DNA from 4 places in the Granulosicoccus sp. 3-233 genome. Region 4 is predicted to be linked to each of the others. Evidence: predicted binding sites of a transcription regulator. Region 4 holds the regulator's gene; each other region holds the start of a gene.

Region 1 (4,755 bases), on a different contig from region 4:
TGGCAATACCCTGTTCGCAGATGATCCGCTCCTCGGCCAGAGCGTGTGAACCTCGTCCTATTGTGAAATTGATGCAGATCATGCTGCTTTTCCCGGAAAGTTCGATTTTGAGCTTCAGTTACCGTTTATGCGTGGATCGGAGCGAGTTTACCGACTCAGTTTTCCCAGATACGGACGTTATATTTGTCAAGGTAACCTTTTCAGGGAAACGGCGGACTACTCTGAACTAGACCTTTTTTGATCTTTCAGGCAAGTGCGTAGACCGCTGCTGGTACACGTACGAACAAGCGTTCGATCTTTACATTTCGGGATTATAAAATGATGATTAATACAAGCAAGAAACGATTGGCACTGGCCGTAGCCGGCACCCTGAGTCTGGGAGCCTCAATGGCCCAGGCAGAGGATTTCACTGCCAGCGCCACTTTGCAGAACACACTCGCTGTAACCAACCTCCAGGATCTGGACATCGGTTCTGTCTTTGCGACAGTCACAGGCGCAGCCTTGGCCAATGGTGTGGGCGCTCTGGTAATCGCCCCTGGTGGAACCATTGCCGATCAGGGCTCGGACAGCGCAACAGTGAACCTCACCAGCCTGACAAGCCCGACAGCGGCACAGGGCTCGGTTGACATGACAGCAGACTTCACACTGCAACTGCCAGACACGTCAGCCATTGTCGCAGCTGACTTTGCTGCCGATGGAACCAGCACCCTCGTGAACATCACCAACGGCACCGGCAATGCAACCGAACTGGTTCATGAAAGTGCCAACCCTGCAGTACCGAGCCTGTGGTTGATGCATTTCACAGTCGGCGATGTCAGTGGCGGCGTGAGCACTGCCGGCACCTTGAACGAAGGTGACTTCACGATTGTTCCCGACTTCGGACAAACCACCTATGTATTCAACATTGGTGCGACCCTGACGACCGAGCCAACAACATCGGAACAAACCTATCAGGAAGGTGTATATTCAGGCACTTTCGAAGTCACTGCAGCATACTGAGTGAATTCAGCTGAAACCAGGAAGGGGCATGAGCACTGCACCCCTTCCTGGTGCTACTGACGATCATAACAACAACAGGCTTTTCTCTACTTATTGCAAGCCCGTACGTATCGGGAACGACTGCGAGCCGACCTGTCACGGTCTGCTCAACACCGGTATCGCATGGGCTATTTTCTTGAACGCCTTAGCAGACGGGCGAATCCTCATCAGCCCATGAGTACCATGCTTGTGTTTTCATGAAAAGGTCATGAGCATCTGACAAAGCCAGTCACAGCCAGGCTGATCTGCCTGTCGAAATACATGCCGCCAGGAACAACCGGGTGTACTACGCCCCTCATTCGGCACGTCCCGCCGGCTCACTGATTTTTCTGCGTTTCTGCTTTGGACATGCCACCCGGATTGCCTCAGCCCCATGATACGGTACCTTGCCAATCTGGCATCGTACTTGCTCATCCAGTCAGCAGCTGCCCTTGCACTTCGGCATCGTCACCTGCAACATCGGCAAACCGGGGTACTCCCGGTTGCCTGTCCCGGCACACCTCATCGGGTGTTGCCCTTGTCACACAGGCCATTGGTGAGGCGTTCCATGTTCTGGAAATCGATGCGATTCCATCTGCATCCGACAAGACAGGAGTGCACAGCTGGCAGGCGCATGACAGACACGGCGAATTCCGTGCTCTCGGTCAGCCGCAGACAGCGGCGAAAAACACCGCTTTGTCATTCACGACTGATGCGCCAGCTGTCTTTGCTGGCGGGAATGACATGCAGCAGCGCTGCCCCGGCCCAACCACTAATCGAAGAACTGCAGCCATTGAATTTCGGTACCCTGGCCATCGCCAGCAATACATCGATATCACGCTTCAGTCTGCCCAGGACAGGCACCAACATGTCCGTGGAGGGTCAGTTCGCCCTGATTGCAGGCGGTACACCGGGACGCTACCGGTTTACCGGCTTCCCTGCCAATACAGCGCTGGATGTCAGCCTCAATTCCGCCGTACTCACGGCCGGGTCCAACGGCTCGCTGGAACCGCTGACCGTGACCGACTACGATCTTGGCGACGTCACTACGGATGCTCAGGGCGAAGCCGAGCTGGCACTGGGTGCCATACTTGATACAACCGGCAACGGCAACAGTTATGTGGATGCGCCCTTCAGTGGCACCACACTGATGCGCGTTGACTACTGGCATCCGGATGTCCAGAACCGTGTGTTCAACACCAGCACCATTGATCTTGGTGCAGAGTTGCGCTCCACCCTGATTCTCGATGAGGACCAGCCACTGCATTTTGGCACTCTATTTGCTCGAACCAGTACCACGGCTCAGGCAACTCTGACCTTGTCACCGTCAGGATCCTACACGATCAGCGAACCGGACAACTCCCGTCTGGTCTCTCTTGCGAAGCCGGATCTGGGAATATTCAGAGTCAGTGGCGCCGCAGCGAACTACAGTCTGACGATAAACCCTCAGACTGCAGACGTATTGCTGGAGCACAGCGAATTTCCGGGGAGTGCGCCGCACTTCGTCCTGAGTTCATTGACGACATTGCCCGATGGAACGGGAATAACCGACGCCAATGGCGAACTGTTGGTAAGGCTCGGCGGCACGTTGAAAACGGAACTGACTGCATCGCCGGTGACATACCCCAGCGGCCAGTATGAGGGGACCTACCAACTCACGGTTTCCTACTAGAAGACCGGACAACAGGTCCAGAGTTGATGATAGACACTTCACGATCCATGAGCAATTTGATGATACACAGACAGCGGCTAGCGACGTCGATTTTCTTCAGCCTGGCATTGTGGCTATGGACAGCAACGATGGCCACCGCCGACATGCTGATCAGCCCTACAAGGGTCTTGATGAACAACGACAATACCAGTGCCACCATGGTATTGCGGAACCCCAGTGACGGTCCCCGTACCTATCGTCTGAGCTGGGAAGACAAGCGTGCCAGTGAAGATGGCGGTTACAAGCCGATTTCCGAAAACGAAGAATGGTCATCCGCGAAGGACATGGTTCGTTTTTCTCCACGGCAGATAACCGTGGGGCCTGGTGAGAATCAGACCGTGCGCTTCAACTGGCGTCCCCCTGCCGAGCTGCCAGCGGGCGAATACCGCTCGCATCTGCTGCTTCAGGTCATACCCGATGTCTCTGAACCCAACGCGACATTCGAATCCAGCGGCCCGCAGGAAGGAGTGGGCGTTCAGGTCTTCATGCAGATGTCGTTTTCCATTCCGGTGGTGGTTCGACACGACACCGACACTCCCATGGTGTCGATCAAGACAGTCAAGGCCGTACCAGCCAAAGGCGGCGAGCGCGTTGGCCTGGAGTTGACGTTGAATCGCGAAGGCAATGCCAGCAGCTATGGCAAGGTTTCGGTGGAAATGCAGCGTGATGCCAACAGCCCGGTGGAGCAGATCGGCCACTACGGCGAACTTTCCATCTATCATGAAGTGGATCAGCGTACCTTGACCATCCCCTTGCGCGATGCCCGCATTCCCGAAGGGGCTCTGGTTCGCGTCGCCTACGAAGGGCTCAATGAATACGAGGGTGTCCTGTGGGCGGAGCAGGTCTTCCAGACGAAGTGAGACAATCGCAGCCACCGAGACCGGAAATCGGCATGAGAACGAGAAAATTCAAGTCCCGTCAGGGTGTCTGCATGCTGACTCTGGCTGGCACACTGTTTTCCGCATCCGGCCTGCACGCACAGGAACGCCTGTCCGCCTCTGAGACTCTGACGGAAAGAACGAGGGAATTTCTGTCCGACCCCAGTCGGACCGGCAGCCTGGTCGGCAGCATCATTGCCGGCGCCGCCGTGGCAAATCCGCTGGCACCGATACTGGGAAGCGTTGCCGGATTCATGATCGGTAAAAGCTCCGCCTTTACCGATGCCGACAGTGACTCTGCCAGACGACGCGCCTATCTCAACCGCAGTCTCATGCCCGAAGACAGTACCCGCCTCAGCAGCTTGTCAGGACTGACCGGCAATCCATCAGAAGATGCTGCACCCACGGTCATCAGCGGCATGTTCGGTCAGGACACCGCCGAGCAACGGCTGGAACGGCCTGAACCGCTGGTCATCGTGAAGCTGCCCGGAGAAAGCGATGCCGTGACTCGACCGGTACCGGTCGAACAGGCCGTCATCATGGGTTTGCGTACGCAGGAAGAAGCCGGCAGAATCGTGAACCTGCCGGAGCGCACAGAGCATGCGCTTACCCGTGGCCTGACCGAAGACATGGAGGCAAGGATCAATCTGCAGAAGCAGCTTGCCCACGCCTGCAGCAATGTGGAGTTGACGCAACCACCGTCACCGAGTTGCTACTACTATTCCCAGTAGAGTTTTCAACATTATCCGGGACAGAGCGCCCCCGTACATCAGCAGGCACCGCCGCCCCCTGCGCCACCGCATGAGGCTCGCACTGGCGGCCTTCTCAAGTTCGCAAGGCCCACTCATGCAGCTTCACCGAATGGGATGACTCGGGGGTGAAGTCGACAGTCCGCGAACCGGGCTTGTCCAGGTGCATGGAGAGAACCTCGGGAAAGCGCGCCGACGCGGCAGCGCAACCCACGAACACCAACGCGACCGATTCGGCGAACCGGCAAGTTGCGAAGCGGGATGCAGGACAGTGCGCTATCGGCATCTGCGCAGGCGCGAAGAACGTTCCCCTGCCGAGGTTCAGGCCTTCGAGAGCCTACCAGGCCCGAACGACATCTCCGGTATCGATCAGATAGCCCCCGATGCCTTCCTGGGCGGT
Region 2 (4,755 bases), on a different contig from region 4:
CGTTGTTCTACCTGATCTGTGGCGTGGTCGCCGTGTTGTCGCAGAGCCTGCCGGATACGGCTTCCCAGGTGCCGATGATCGGTGCCAGTGGGGCAATCTCCGGCGTGTTGGGTGCCTACCTGCTCCTGTATCCGCAAGCCCGCGTGCTGGTACTGATACCCGTGTTCTTCCTGGTCTGGACGGTACGGATTCCGGCCCTGTATGTTCTGGGTGTCTGGTTCCTGATGCAGCTGTTGAATTCGGTCATGTCATCGGGGCAGGAAGGCGGTGTGGCCTTTGGCGCGCATATTGGCGGTTTCGTGGCCGGCATGCTGCTGGTTCCGTTGTTCAGGCAAGCCGGCAATCGCCTGTACATTCCCTTTGTTCATTGCCAGCCTTTCCGCCGGTGGCGAGGGAAATAGATCCGGGTGTGGAATGTGACTGCAAACAGAATGAAAAAAGGGCGTCAGTCCTGAAAGACTGACGCCCTTGTCCGTACGTCGTGGTGGAGGCGGGCAACCGTGGGTTGCCCGTACCACCAGTCCGATTTCTAGTTGCGTGAAGCGAACTCCGGATAAGCCTCGATACCACATTCGGAGATATCGACACCTTCGTACTCTTCCTCTTCGGTGACACGGATACCGAAGACCATCTTGATGATTCCCCAGACAATCAGACTGGTGATGAAGGTCCAGGCGAAGATTGCGCCGACACCCAGTGCCTGGGTGGCGAAGGTCGCATCACCGTTGCTCAAGGGCACAACCATGAGGCCCAGGACGCCGACAACACCGTGAACCGAGATGGCACCGACAGGATCATCGATCTTCAGGCGATCCAGAGACGTGATGGAGAAGACAACCAGTACACCACCGACAGCACCGATGCAGGTTGCCAGCAATGGGGAAGGAGCCAGTGGTTCAGCCGTGATGGCAACCAGGCCTGCCAGAGCACCGTTCAGCGCCATGGTCAGATCAGCCTTGCCCCAGATCAGGCGAACGGTCAGCAGCGCGGCGACCACGCCACCGGCAGCAGCCATGTTGGTGTTGACGAAGATGGCGGCAACCGCATTGGCATCGTCGAAGTTCGCGACTGCGAGCTGTGAACCACCGTTGAAGCCGAACCAACCCATCCACAGGATGAATGTTCCGAGTGTTGCCAGAGGCATGTTGGCACCTGGAATGGGGATGACGGATCCGTTGGCGCCGTACTTGCCCTTGCGAGCACCCAGCAGAATCACGCCGGCCAACGCTGCACTGGCACCACACATGTGGACAACACCAGAGCCTGCGAAATCCTGGAAGCCTGCAGCATTCAACCAGCCGCCGCCCCATTTCCAGAAGCCCTGGATGGGATAGATGAGTGAGGTGAATACCGCAGCGAACAGCAGGAATGCCCACAGTTTCATGCGCTCGGCAACTGCTCCGGAAACGATGGACATGCCGGCAGCAACGAATACCACCTGGAAGAAGAAGTCGGAGCGTGCGGAGTAGTACGGGGCGTCATCTCCACCGGCAGCGAAGGTCGCAGCATCATTCTCTGCGCCCAGCAGGAAACTGATGACCGGCATGAAGCCGCCTTCATAGTCGCCGCCCGGGTACATGATGTTGTAACCGACGAACATGAACATGATGCAGGCCAGTGCATACAGTGCAACGTTCTTGGTCAGGATTTCTGCGGTGTTCTTGGCGCGTACCAGTCCAGCTTCCAGCATGGCGAAGCCCGCGGCCATCCACATGACCAGGGCGCCTGCCATCAGAAAGTAAAAGGTATCGAGCGCGTAGCTCAGTTCAGCTAATTGTTCCATTATCAGTGTTTCTCTCTCGGATTCTCTTTTTGCGTCGTGGGATCTCTAGAGGGCCGTGGGGCCGTTTTCGTTGGTGCGGATGCGCACTGCGCGCTCCAGTTCAGTGACGAAGATCTTGCCGTCGCCGATCTTTCCTGAGCCGGCGGCACCGGTGATGGCTTCGATCACGGCATCAAGTTGCGCGTCATCGATACCGATTTCGATCTTGGTTTTCGGGATGAAATCCACCACGTATTCAGCGCCGCGATACAACTCGGTGTGACCCTTCTGCCGACCGAATCCTTTCACCTCGCTGACAGTCATGCCCTGTACGCCGATGGTCGACAAGGCTTCACGTACCTCCTCGAGCTTGAAAGGTTTGATAATTGCCGTTACTAACTTCATCGAATTTTTCCTTCGTTTAGGTCAATGATGGTTAAGGCGTTACATCATGCGTGCCACATGGAATAATTCATTGGAAACAATGACTTGGGAATACGTTGTAGACGTGCAAGCCAAGGCGATGCGCTTGTTTGGTGCATGGCAGATTGCAAGTTGCACTATAATGGTGCGCCAATGAAAACTCTCCCGGAGCAGGGCAAGTCGTTGTCAATACCGTAAGCTGTGCCGTAATCAGGCGATCCGGCAGCCGTGTTGCCGCCGCCTCCCATCAACCGAATCGATAGAGGAATCGACCATGCTGGATGCACGAGTGTTTGACGATATTTCCAAGTCTCTGGGCAAGCTCTTGCCCCCGGGCGTGTCTGACATGAAGGAGGATTTCGAACGCAATGCCAAATCGGCCGTGCAGGGTGCACTGGGCAATCTGGACATGGTGACGCGCGAGGAATTCGATGTGCAGACCGAAGTACTGCGCAAGACACGGCAGCAACTCAAGGAGCTCGAGGCGCGCATTCGCGAACTCGAACCCGAACCGGTGGCCGGCGGGAATCCCGTCGACTCTGACTGACACTGCCGCACGCGCCATGCAGCGACGGTTGTTACGCACGCTGCTGCTTGCTGTCGGGCTGGCGCTGCTGTGGCAGGCCTGCCTGAGCTATACGCGTTCCCAGGCCGGTCAATCACAGCAGAGACTGCAGGGCGTACAACTGGTTGAGCTGGATCGACAGCTCAACCAGTTCTCCTTCATACCCAAGCTGCTGGCCAGCGACGTCGAGATTCGTCAGGCGCTGCTGGCGGGCGATGATGCCTCATTGCTGGCGGCCAACCGACGGCTGAGTCGCACTCAGCAGGACAGTGGACTCGACTTTGCCTTTCTGCTGGACCGACAGGGCGTGACACTTGCGTCGAGCAACTGGGCCGATCCGGTCAGCTTCGTGGGCATCGATTACTCCTTCAGACCCTATTTCCAAAATGCCATCAGCGGACGGGGCGCTACCTTCTTTGCGGTCGGTGTGACCACGGGGGTGCCCGGTTACTTCATTGCAGAACCCGTGACTGACAACAGCGGCCTGGTGGGGGTCGTGGTGGCCAAGGTTGCGCTGGGCGTGCTCGTGGATGGCTGGGCCCAGCTACCTTACGAGTCGGTTGTCAGCGATGACTTCGGTACCATCATTCTCTCGACGCGAGAAGACCTGCTGTATTCGCCCACCGAGCCGGTCAGCGCCGCTCAGGTCGTGCAGTTGCTCAGAGAACGACGTTACGAACTGCAGGCGCCATTGCTGGAGCCGGTCGACGGTGAGCCCGACAAGCGGCTGCTGAGCCATGCCGGACAGTCTACGGTCTACCTGAGTTATGCCAGTTCCCTGTCGACCGAGCCCTGGCAGCTGATCAGCCTGATACCCCAGCGCAGTGTGCAGAAGCGGGCACTGCAGTTGTTTGCCGCCTTGCTCGCAGCCCTGCTGATCGCCTATCTCTTTCTGCGCCTGTTTCAGCAGCAACAACAGCTGGTGGCTGCGGAAAAGCGCAATTCTCAGGAGCTCGAAGAGCAGGTATTGCATCGTACGCGGGAACTCGAGGCGGCCCAGAAGCGCCTGATCTCGGAAGCCAACTTCGCGATGCTCGGTCGCATGTCGGCGGCCATCAATCACGAGATCAACCAGCCGCTGGCCAGTTTGCGGCTGAACCTGGCCTCCTTGCGAACCATGATGGAAACCCCGGATGCCGATCGTGGCGAGATCGAACAGATCGTGGTGGACAGTGATCGCACGACCAAGCGCATAGGTCGTGTGATCAGCAGTCTGCGCAGTATCGCCAGAAACAGCAATGCCCATTTCGAGACTGTGGACATGCAGAAGCTGCTGGAGGAGGTCAGGCAGACGATCCTTCGCGAACGTCCGACGCTGTCCGCTCATGTCGTGTTCGAACAGGGAACGGTGCCCGTGCCGGTATCGGGAGACGAGGTGTTGATACAACAGACCCTGCTAAATCTGCTGTACAACGCCTTCGACGCCGTGCTCAAACAGGAAAGCCCGAGAATTCAGGTAGTCTTGCAGATACAGGCGGGCAGTGCGCAGACGCCATCGGACTCTCGTGCTGCAAACGGCTGGGCCGTGGTGTCGGTCAGTGACAATGGCAGTGGTGTCAAACCGACCTTGCAGGAGTCTCTGTTCGAACCCTTTTCCACCTCCCGTCAGCACAGCGATGGTCTGGGGCTGGGTCTGACCATTGCCCGGCAGATCGCTGAGGACCACGGGGGCGAGTTGCAGTATCAGGCACTCGCCGAAGGCAGTTGTTTCACGCTGAGGCTGCCACTCCAGCAACCGGTGCCGAGCACGGACAGTAGCGCAGCATAGGATGATCTCATGAGCAACGATGGTATGGAGTCAGACGGCGGTTTTACCCTCCTGCTGGTCGATGACGATCATGATGTGCTGGCAGCCAACGCCCGTTTTCTGCGGCTGCAGGGCATTCAGGTTGTGCTGGCAGACTCCGCTGACACCGCATTGCTGCGTCTGGAAAGCGAACGGGTCGACGCCATCATCACCGATCTGTGCATGCCGGAACGCAGTGGCCTGGAGTTTGCCGCAGAT
Region 3 (4,755 bases), on a different contig from region 4:
CCGGGCAATCGGCTTCTTCATGGCCAGCAACAGGAAAAACAGGAACCACAGAAACGCCCACGCTGCCCAGCACAGACCGAACCATATCTGCCAGACCGATGTCGCGTTGAACAGCGTATCGATGGCAACCGGAATGGCGGTGATCGCAACAAACAGGCTGAACCAGCCCAGTCCTCGACCATCCGACCCATTGAAACGATTGATACATACCCAGAAGTAGGTGAAGGCAAAAAGCAACGTCAGCGCCGCGGCCTTGATGGAGCCAGCATCGGCATTGGCACCGAATGCCAGCTTGAACGACACCAGGCAGGTGACGACACCCGAAAAGATATTGATGACCCAGATTTCATTGTCACCGATTCGGCCGTGCAGCCAGATGCCGTTGAGCACCAGTACGGCACCAACGTAGAGCAAAGCGAGACCAAGAAGCATGTGAGTTCTCCGAGAAGCGAATGATTGGCACTGCCTGACAGCGTCAGCGCACCGATATGGCAAGTCGTGCAAGGGAGATCTCCTGCACGACCTGCCTGGCCTGCCAACCGTCAGGGTCTTGAACCGAGTCGGAACGGGAACTGCCTAGTGACTGATCATCCACGGCCTTTTGGTCGGAAAGGACTTGGCACCATTGGCGGCGGTAACGGTCGTTCCCGACTTGCCAGTCGAGCAGCAACCACAACCCGGAGGATGTGCTCCTCTGGCCGAATCCATGTCCCGGGACATGCGAGGTTCATGGGAAGAGCGTTCGTTGGTGCTCATGGCATTGCGCAAGGAAGATGAGACAAGCGCTTGTCGAGGCGCTGCCAACCAGACCCTTCTCAGCAGCGTTTCGCAATCATTGCAACACAGGGGCTTGTCCCGATCCTCATAGGCTCGATGAAGCTCCCGAGGCCCGCACTCGTCGCACAGATAGTCATAGACCGGCATGGCGAATCACCTCAGTTCTTGTCAGGTGATATCGGCATGGAAACGCCGCCGAAGTCCTGAATGACCGGACCCGCCGCTGACGGGTTGATATCGAAGTCGAATATCCCGGTAGGCAACCAGAGTGTTGCACAGGAATTGGGAATATCCACGACCCCGCTGATATGTCCCTGCACGGGTGCCGTTCCCAGAATCGAATAGGCCTGCGCGCCGCTGTAACCGAACTTCTTCATGTATTCGATCGCATTCAGGCAGGCCTGCCGATAGGCGACATTGACATCGAGATAGTGCTGCTTGCCGGATTCATCCACGGATATCCCTTCAAAGATGATGTAATCGTCGTAGTGGGGGGTAATCGGACTGGGTTTGAACAGCGGGTTCTTGACCCCATAGGTCTTCATGCCACCCTTGATCACGGATACCTTCATGTGAACCCAGCCGGCCATCTCGATGGCGCCGCAGAAGGTAATCTCACCGTCACCCTGGCTGAAGTGCAGATCTCCCACGGACAATCCCGCTCCGTCCACATAGACCGGAAAATAGATCTTCGAGCCACGTGACAGATCCTTGATATCGCAGTTCCCGCCGTGCTCGCGGGGCGGCACCGTCCGCGCACCTTCGGATGCTGCCTTGTCTCTTGCGTCCCCGGTCATCTTTCCCATGTGAGCCGTGTCTGCAAATGGCGGATTGGCCAGCGGTGGCACCCTGTCGGGATCGGTCTCAATGAGCCCGACTTCCCTTTCATTCCAGTCGGCAAGCAGTGCCGGATCCGGCAGACAGCCGATCAGGCCGGGATGAATGAGTCCGGCATAACGAACCCCCGGGACATGCCTTGACTTGGTGAACATGCCTTCGAAGTCCCAGATGGATTTCTGCGCAGCCGGATAGTGATCGGTCAGAAAACCACCGCCATTGGTTTTGGAAAAGAAGCCATTGAAGCCCCACATGCTCTCCTCCTTGGCGCCGATGTCCAGCAACTCGACCACCAGCAGGTCACCGGCTTCGGCGCCTTTCACACCAACCGGGCCACTGAGGAAATGCACCGTGGACAGGTCGACGTCACGAACATCATCGGCACTGTCATCGTTCTTGATGAAACCGCCCGTCCAGTCATACGTCTCCAGTATGAAGTCATCTCCCGGCTCGACCCAGGTCGCCATCGGAATGTCCGGGTGCCATCGATTGTGAACGTTCTCGTTTTCGTAAGGAGAGCTGTTCAAGTCAACCTTGATCAGTGTATCGGCCATGGCATACCTCTTCTGGTTTCTGAGTGTGGTGAGAGTCGAAACAGACAGGTCGCAGCGACAATTCATGCGTGACGGGCAAATTGCCCGGAGTCGCGGCCTGGCGCATTGACTGGCTGTTTCGCTATCGAGTATTGCCAATGCCGGTACGGTGACACAATACGTCAATCTACGTACACTCGATACGCAGCTCTTGCCTGGCATACAGTCAGTGGAGACAATCCAGAACCCAGTCATGTGTCGGTAATGAACATTTCATCCATGAGCCTTCATCGCGTACCCCGGGTAGCATCATGACTATCCAACGTGTCCCCCAGCAGATTTTCCCCATCAGGCGAAAATACAACGGCTGGGTGGCAGACGAGTCCATGGAAGACTATGCGCTTCGCTACACGGCACGTAGCGTACGGAAGTTCTCGATATGGCGCGTTGGCAACACGGCATTCGGTGCCGCCTCGTTTCTTGCGCTGGAAGCCATCGGCGCGGCCATGGTACTCGGTTACGGGTTCGTGAATACCGTTTGGGCCATCGCGGTTGTTGCCATCATCATATTCCTGACCGGGCTGCCGATCAGCTATTACGCAGCGCGTCATGGCCTGGATATGGATCTGCTGACTCGCGGCGCCGGATTCGGCTACCTGGGTTCCACCATCAGCTCACTCGTCTACGCCTCCTTCACCATCATCTTTTTCGCCTTCGAGGCCGCCATTCTCGCCACGGCACTGCAGATGTTGATACCCTTGCCGCTGTGGCTCTGGTACGTGATCAGTTCCCTGATCATCGTACCGCTGGTAGCACGCGGCATCAGCCTCATCTCACGTATACAACTGTGGTCCCAGATACCGTGGCTCTTGCTGCTGGTTCTTCCCTACCTGATCATCCTGTTGACGGAACCACAGCACTACAGCGCCTTCACTCGATTCAGCGGCGCCGAATCGGACAGTGGCGGGTTTGAACCCTTGCAGTTCGCAGCCGCCGCCGCGATCGCCTTTGCCCTGATCGTACAGATTGGCGAACAGGTCGACTTCCTCAGATTCCTTCCTGAAAAGACGGAATCCAACAGCGGCCGCTGGTGGGCCGCCGTCATACTCGCCGGCCCCGGATGGATCATTCCAGGTGCCCTGAAGATTCTCGGCGGAGCGTTTCTGGCATTCATGCTGCTGGAGGCCGGCGGCTCGATCGAGGAGGCAATGGAACCGACACGTCTGTACCTTGCAGCATTCTCGCATGTCTTCAGCAACACCGACCTCGTCCTGTTGGCAACGCTGACCTTCGTGGTCGTGTCCCAGATCAAGATCAATATCGTCAACGCCTACGCCGGCTCTCTGGCCTGGTCGAATTTCTTTGCACGCCTCACCTACAGCCATCCCGGGAGAGTCGTGTGGCTGGTCTTCAACTGCCTGATTGCGGTGCTGATCATCACGCTTGGCATATTCGAATCCCTCGAACACGTGCTGAGCCTGTACAGCATCATCGCCGTTGCCTGGATCGGGACCCTGGTGGCCGATCTGGTCATCAACAAGCCGCTGGGCCTGAGCCCGTCAGGCATCGAATTCAAACGAGCCCACTTGCATGATTTCAATCCGGTGGGGATCGGTTCGATGATCATTTCAGCCATCATTGCTGCAGTAGCACAACTGGGCATATGGGGCGACGTGGCGCAGGCCTTTGCGCCTTTCATTGCACTGGGCAGTACCTTTGTCATGACGCCGCTATTGGCCCTGCTCACGCACAGTCGTTTCTATATTGCCCGCCAGGAAGAGGCAGTGGTACCACGTGGGGCAATTCTGCACTGCTCGGTCTGCGATAACAGCTTCGAATCCGACGACATGGTGCAATGTCCCGCCTATGGCTCATGGATCTGCTCGCTGTGCTGCACACTGGAATCACGTTGCCATGACATGTGCAAGTCGCATCCACCCCCCTCACGCTGGGTGCAGCGCATGTTCGGCGTCCTCTTGCCCAACACGTCTGCCAATCTGGTTCACCGCCGTGTGGGTAGCTACCTGGTTGTCCTTCTGTCGCAATGCACCATATTCGGCGCGGTACTCGGCCTGGTCTATCTTCAGGCAGAGTCGAGACCTCTCACCTCGGATCAACATGTCCTGATCTCGGGCCTGTTTGTCGAAATGGCCGTATTGTTGTTGATCGTTGCCGCCATATCCAGCTGGTGGACCGTGCTGGGCAAGGAAGGTCGTCGCATGGCGCAGTACGAGCTGAACCGGCAGAACGAACTGCTGACCCAGGAAAGCGAAGCACACCGTCTGACGGATGCCGCCTTGCAGCGTGCCAAGGAGAGGGCCGAACAGGCCAATGAGGCGAAAACCCGCTATGTTGCAGGCATTTCTCACGAATTGCGTTCCCCCTTGAATGGAATTCTGGGCTACTCACAGATTCTGTTGCACGATTCCAGCCTGGGAGAATCCCAGCGCCAGGCGGTGGACACGATACGCAAGAGCGGTGAGCACCAGCTCGACCTGATCAATGAATTACTGGATCTGGCCCGTATCGAAGCGGACAGAGTGAGACTCGAACCCGCATCACTGCATCTACCGGTATTCTTCGAAGAAATATTGCAGATGATACGTCC
Region 4 (4,755 bases):
TGGAGACCACGATCACGTCGCAGGTGTTGGGCAGGGAATACTCGAAACGGCTGGCGTCGAGCACCGAGGCCTCGCTGAACAGGCGGACTTCGGCAGCGCCCAGCAACTGGATACGGTTGGGGCTGTTGAAATTGAGTGGGCCGAGCAGGCGAGGGCGGTCTACCGGGCCGGCGTCACGCGTCAGCATGCGCGAATGGGCGGCATGTCCGGCGGTCCAGGTCAGATCCAGATCCTTGTTCAGTGCCTGTACCGCCTCGCCAACGGTCAGCTGCCGGTAAGACATCAGGTGGAGACGGGCTGCAGGGACGTCAGGTGTTCGTAGAGTGCGTCTGGATCGTCGAAACCGCGCAGCGTGTCACGCAGTTCGGCGTCACTGAAACGTCGCGCCATCTGCGCCAGGATCTGCAGGTGTTCATCATTGCAATGTTCGGGAACCAGCAGACCGAACACGAGATCGACGGGTTGACCATCGACCGATTCGTAGTCGACGCCTTTTTCCAGCGTCACGAAGGCCGCAATGGGCTCCTCGATACTGGCCAGACGGCTGTGGGGCAGGCCGACACCGTGTCCCAGTCCGGTACTGCCCAGTCGTTCGCGGCTGATCAGCGCGTCCAGTATCTGCATGTCGCTGAGGGTATCCGCCGACTCCGCGGCCTTGTCGCTCTGTTTGCGTGACTTCCTGACCTTGCGGGGGCTGCTCTTTTCCTCGCCGCCTTCGGCGTCGTCGTCATTGACATCGTCTGTGGCATTTCTTGCCCGGAGAGACTCGCCCAGCAGTTCGGCCAGCGTCTGCAATGTGCGTTTCTTGCTCTGAATGCTGCAATGACAGCGTATGCGCTCGGGATCGAGCAGATCGGATAAATCCATGGGTGTAGAAGATTTGGCCACACTTTCAATGCTCGAAGACCCTGCCGATGATGTCGGACAGAGTCTTCGAGGGCTGCGAAAGCGCTATTGTGCGCTCTCGCTGTCAGGATTAAAAGTGTCAGGCCACTATTCGGGAACAGGGTCGCCTGTGCGGCGGTGCGCCTTGAGCTTTTCCTTGTGCCGGATCAGTTGACGATCCAGTTTGTCTGTCAGCAGATCGATGGCCGCGTACATGTCGGGCTCGGTGGTGTCTGCATACAGCTGCGTACCGGAAACCTTGATGGTTGCCTCGGCCTTCTGGCGTGATTTTTCTTCCACGGTAAGAATCACGTGGACTCCGAAAACGTTGTCGGAGTGTCTCTGGAGGCGTTCCATCTTGTCAGTCACATAGTTTCGCATCGAAGCGGTAACGTCGACGTGGTGACCGGTTACGGTTAAGTTCATGGGCATCTCCTGATGTTCAACAAAAGGTTCAACGATGAAGAGCGAGGGTCCGCGAAGGACCTCGCGGCAAGTAGGGACACATTGCGCGTCCCATATCTGTTCTATGGTCGATGGGGGGCAGACCCAATAGCTGGCCACGCTCTGTTGCGAATGTTTCTTCGCAGAGGGCTTGAGGCCATGTCAGGGTGTGCTTTTTCTGCATAAATCGTTTCAGTTCAATCGCTTGCGTTAGTTCGATGGCGGAATGGCCATGGATTCACGATACTTGGCAACGGTGCGTCGCGCAACCTGTATTCCTTCCTCGACTAACGTACTGGCTATCTTGCTGTCGGAAAGTGGCTTCGTGCAATCCTCGGCGGCTATGAATTTCTTGATCATGGCGCGAATGGCCGTGGCCGAGCATTCACCGCCATTGGCTGTGGATACATGGCTGGAGAAGAAGTACTTGAACTCGAAAATGCCGCGCGGGGTATGGATGTACTTGTGCGTGGTGACTCGCGAGATGGTGGATTCGTGCAGGCTCAGTTGCTCGGCGATGTCGCGCAGCACCAGCGGCTTCATGGCTTCATCGCCATATTCCAGAAAGCTGCGCTGGCGTTCGACGATGGCCGTGGCGACGCGTAACAGGGTTTCGTTGCGGCTCTGCAGGCTCTTGATGAACCAGCGAGCCTCCTGCAGATGGTTGCGCATGAAGTTGTTGTCTTCGCTCTTGTCGGCACGTTTGACCATGCCGGCATACAGGGCATTGATGCCCAGCCGGGGAGCGATGTCGGGGTTCAGCTCGACGCGCCAGACGCCCTTGATCTTCTTCACGAACACATCCGGCACGATGTACTGGTCATGATCATTCACCAGCTGCCGACCCGGGCGCGGGTTCAGACTGCGGATCAGTGTGATGGCTTCCTGCAGCACGTCGTCGTTGATCTTGAACAGACGACGCAGACGGGCGAAATCGTGGGCGGCGAGCAGGTCGAGGTGATCCTTGACGATGCCCATGGCGAGGGTGCGCAGCTCGGATACGGGTAGCTGGCTGAGCTGGATGCCCATGCATTCGCTGGCGTCACGAGCCGCACAGCCGGGTGGGTCCAGGTGCTGAACCAGATGCAGTACGGTCTCGAATTCGTCGAGTACATACATTTGGTCGACATCGGTGATGTCGCGGTTCAGACCGTCGAGCAGGACCTCGACGTCATCGATCAGGTAACCGTTGTTGTCCACGGCATCGATGATGGTTTCGGCAATTTCCTGATCCCGTTCGGACAGCGGGGCGAAGCGTATCTGTTCGTTCAGATGATCCTGAATGCTGGCCACGCCGGCGTTGTGAAACTCGGTGAAATCGCGGGATTCACCATCGCTGCCGGACGTGCCACTGCTGGAAGGCACCGCGGAATCGTAGATATCATCCCAGGCGCTGTCCACCGGAAGGTCTTCTGGCAGAACATCATCGGAGCTCTGCATGTTCTCGCCCACCAGCTCGGTTTCACCGGCAGCCTGCTTCTGTTCGGCGGCCGCGGTTTCCGCCTCACGGTTGGCTTCGCGTGTCTCGCGTGATTCATTGGCGAGATCCGCTTCACGGGGTTCGGAGCCTTCGTCTTCCTGCATCTCCAGCATGGGATTGCTTTCCAGAGCCGTCTGGATTTCCGTCTGCAGTTCGAGCGTGGACAGTTGTAACAGTTTGATTGCCTGCTGCAATTGAGGAGTCATGGCCAGGGACTGGCCCATCTTTATTTGCAGTGACTGTTTCATCGAATACGCGTCCGGTAAAAGGTGTCTGTAGTGAAAAACTACCAGCTGGATAGCAATTAACGCAATTTTCCCGCCGGTTGCGATACCGGCAGGGAAAACTTAAATGACAAATTGGTAATGTTTCATTTTCAAGACGTATTCTGCTGTTATTACAGGTAGATAGCGGCGGCGCACCACCTCAACTGATGGAAAAGCGGCATGAGTCATGACAACCGGCTGCGGTGTTGTGAAGCCAATCGCGCTCAGATCTGGAAGTTGTCACCCAGATACACCGATCGCACTTCCCGGTTTGCCAGCACGGTGTCCGGCGTGCCTTCGGCGATCAGCTTGCCGTGGCTGAGAATGTACGCTCGATCGCAGATGCCCAGTGTTTCGCGCACATTGTGATCCGTGATCAGCACGCCGATATTGCGTTCCTTCAGGTGGGTGATGATGCGCTGGATGTCGAGAATGGAAATGGGATCAACACCGGCAAACGGTTCATCGAGCAGAATGAAACCGGGGTCGGCAGACAGGGCCCGGGCTATTTCGACGCGGCGTCGTTCACCACCGGAAAGGCTGATGCCGAGGCTGTCCCTGATATGCGATATCTGCAGTTCCTCGAGCAGGGCTTCGAGCCGGTCATGGCGGGTTTCACGGTTCAGCTCCGGACGGGTTTCCAGAATGGCCATGATGTTCTGCGAGACGGTCAGTTGCCGGAACACGGAGGCTTCCTGCGGCAGATAACCGACACCCTTGCGGGCCCGGGCATGCATCGGAAAACGCGTGATGTCCTCGCCATCGAGCATGATCTGTCCCTGGTCAGGTCTGACCAGGCCCACCACCATGTAGAAGCAGGTGGTCTTGCCCGCGCCGTTGGGGCCCAGCAGACCGACCACATCGCCACTGTTCACGGACAGGGAGACGCCCTCGAGAATGCGGCGTTTCTTGTAGGCCTTGTGCAGGTCTCTGGCTTCGAGGGTCCGGAGGGCGGGAGGCTTGTCGAGCGCGTCTTGCCGGGTCACTGATCAGCGCCTGTGGGTGGTTGGATCTGGATGCTCACACGGCCTTCACTGGGGCCGCCTTCGGCACTGACTTTCTGGGTTCTGGCATTGAAGGTGATGCGTTCACTGACCAGTTCCTGACGCGGTTGGCTCAGAGTGGCCGTGCCTTCGAGAATCAGCGTGCCTGCCAGCGCATCATAGGTAATCTTCTGCGCCTCGCCGCTCATCAGCTCACCAGCCTCGTTCTGTTGCTCGAAACGGATCGGCGAGCCGGTGCCGGTGATGGCACTCAATGCGTTGTTTTTCAGTTCTATGGCAATCCGGTCGGCGGCAATGCGCATGGTGCCCTGGCTGATCTCGACATTACCGGTGAGAATCTGTGTGCCGGCCTTCTCATCGAACTCGGACTTGTCGGCGCGCACATCGATGGGCTGTTCCAGGTCGGATTCGCGCGCAAGACTCGGTGTCGCCTGCCACAGCGTGCCCAACAGCAGGCACATGGCCACTGCCTGCTGCCAGTGCTTGCCCGACTGGCGGCGCTTGTCGGATTGATTGTCAGTGTTCACGGGCCCGGTACCTCGTAGCGTCCGATGACGTCGGAAAGCAGGGTGAGCTTACCCTGATCAATGGCGGATTTCAGGCCATTGGCCTGCAGTCGCCAGGTGGGAGCACTGATCTCGATTCTTGCCTCGGTGCTCACTTCATTGGATTCGGT

Evidence for each region. The regulator sigma-54, encoded in region 4, starts transcription at its own class of promoters, with help from an activator protein. The targets are predictions, from matches to a motif close to TGGCANGNTNCNTGCTT.
Region 1: ACUNV4_RS20000 (DUF4402 domain-containing protein) is a predicted target of sigma-54. The motif match lies at 1,434-1,450, and genes of this name have one in related genera.
Region 2: ACUNV4_RS13070 (P-II family nitrogen regulator) is a predicted target of sigma-54. The motif match lies at 2,207-2,223, and genes of this name have one in related genera.
Region 3: fmdA (formamidase) is a predicted target of sigma-54. The motif match lies at 2,306-2,322, and genes of this name have one in related genera.

Annotation. Positions count from the first base shown of each region.
Region 1 is NZ_JBQYLE010000008.1:75,640-80,394, reverse strand. Features, by position in the region: gene ACUNV4_RS20005 (hypothetical protein) at 319-999, shown strand; gene ACUNV4_RS20000 (DUF4402 domain-containing protein) at 1,730-2,689, shown strand; gene ACUNV4_RS19995 (fimbrial biogenesis chaperone) at 2,818-3,588, shown strand; gene ACUNV4_RS19990 (hypothetical protein) at 3,621-4,337, shown strand; gene ACUNV4_RS19985 (flagella assembly protein FlgT middle domain-containing protein) at 4,693-4,755, opposite strand, start outside.
Region 2 is NZ_JBQYLE010000004.1:249,655-254,409, reverse strand. Features, by position in the region: gene ACUNV4_RS13080 (rhomboid family intramembrane serine protease) at 1-401, shown strand, start outside; gene ACUNV4_RS13075 (ammonium transporter) at 530-1,783, opposite strand; gene ACUNV4_RS13070 (P-II family nitrogen regulator) at 1,829-2,167, opposite strand; gene ACUNV4_RS13065 (accessory factor UbiK family protein) at 2,460-2,732, shown strand; gene ACUNV4_RS13060 (sensor histidine kinase) at 2,749-4,518, shown strand; gene ACUNV4_RS13055 (response regulator transcription factor) at 4,528-4,755, shown strand, end outside.
Region 3 is NZ_JBQYLE010000002.1:1,015,494-1,020,248, reverse strand. Features, by position in the region: gene ACUNV4_RS09275 (AmiS/UreI family transporter) at 1-432, opposite strand, end outside; gene ACUNV4_RS09270 (zinc ribbon domain-containing protein) at 577-924, opposite strand; gene fmdA (formamidase) at 936-2,168, opposite strand; gene ACUNV4_RS09260 (hybrid sensor histidine kinase/response regulator) at 2,459-4,755, shown strand, end outside.
Region 4 is NZ_JBQYLE010000001.1:167,057-171,811, forward strand. Features, by position in the region: gene hprK (HPr(Ser) kinase/phosphatase) at 1-283, opposite strand, end outside; gene ACUNV4_RS00765 (PTS sugar transporter subunit IIA) at 283-867, opposite strand; gene hpf (ribosome hibernation-promoting factor, HPF/YfiA family) at 994-1,311, opposite strand; gene ACUNV4_RS00775 (RNA polymerase factor sigma-54) at 1,540-3,057, opposite strand; gene lptB (LPS export ABC transporter ATP-binding protein) at 3,300-4,061, opposite strand; gene lptA (lipopolysaccharide transport periplasmic protein LptA) at 4,058-4,606, opposite strand; gene lptC (LPS export ABC transporter periplasmic protein LptC) at 4,603-4,755, opposite strand, start outside.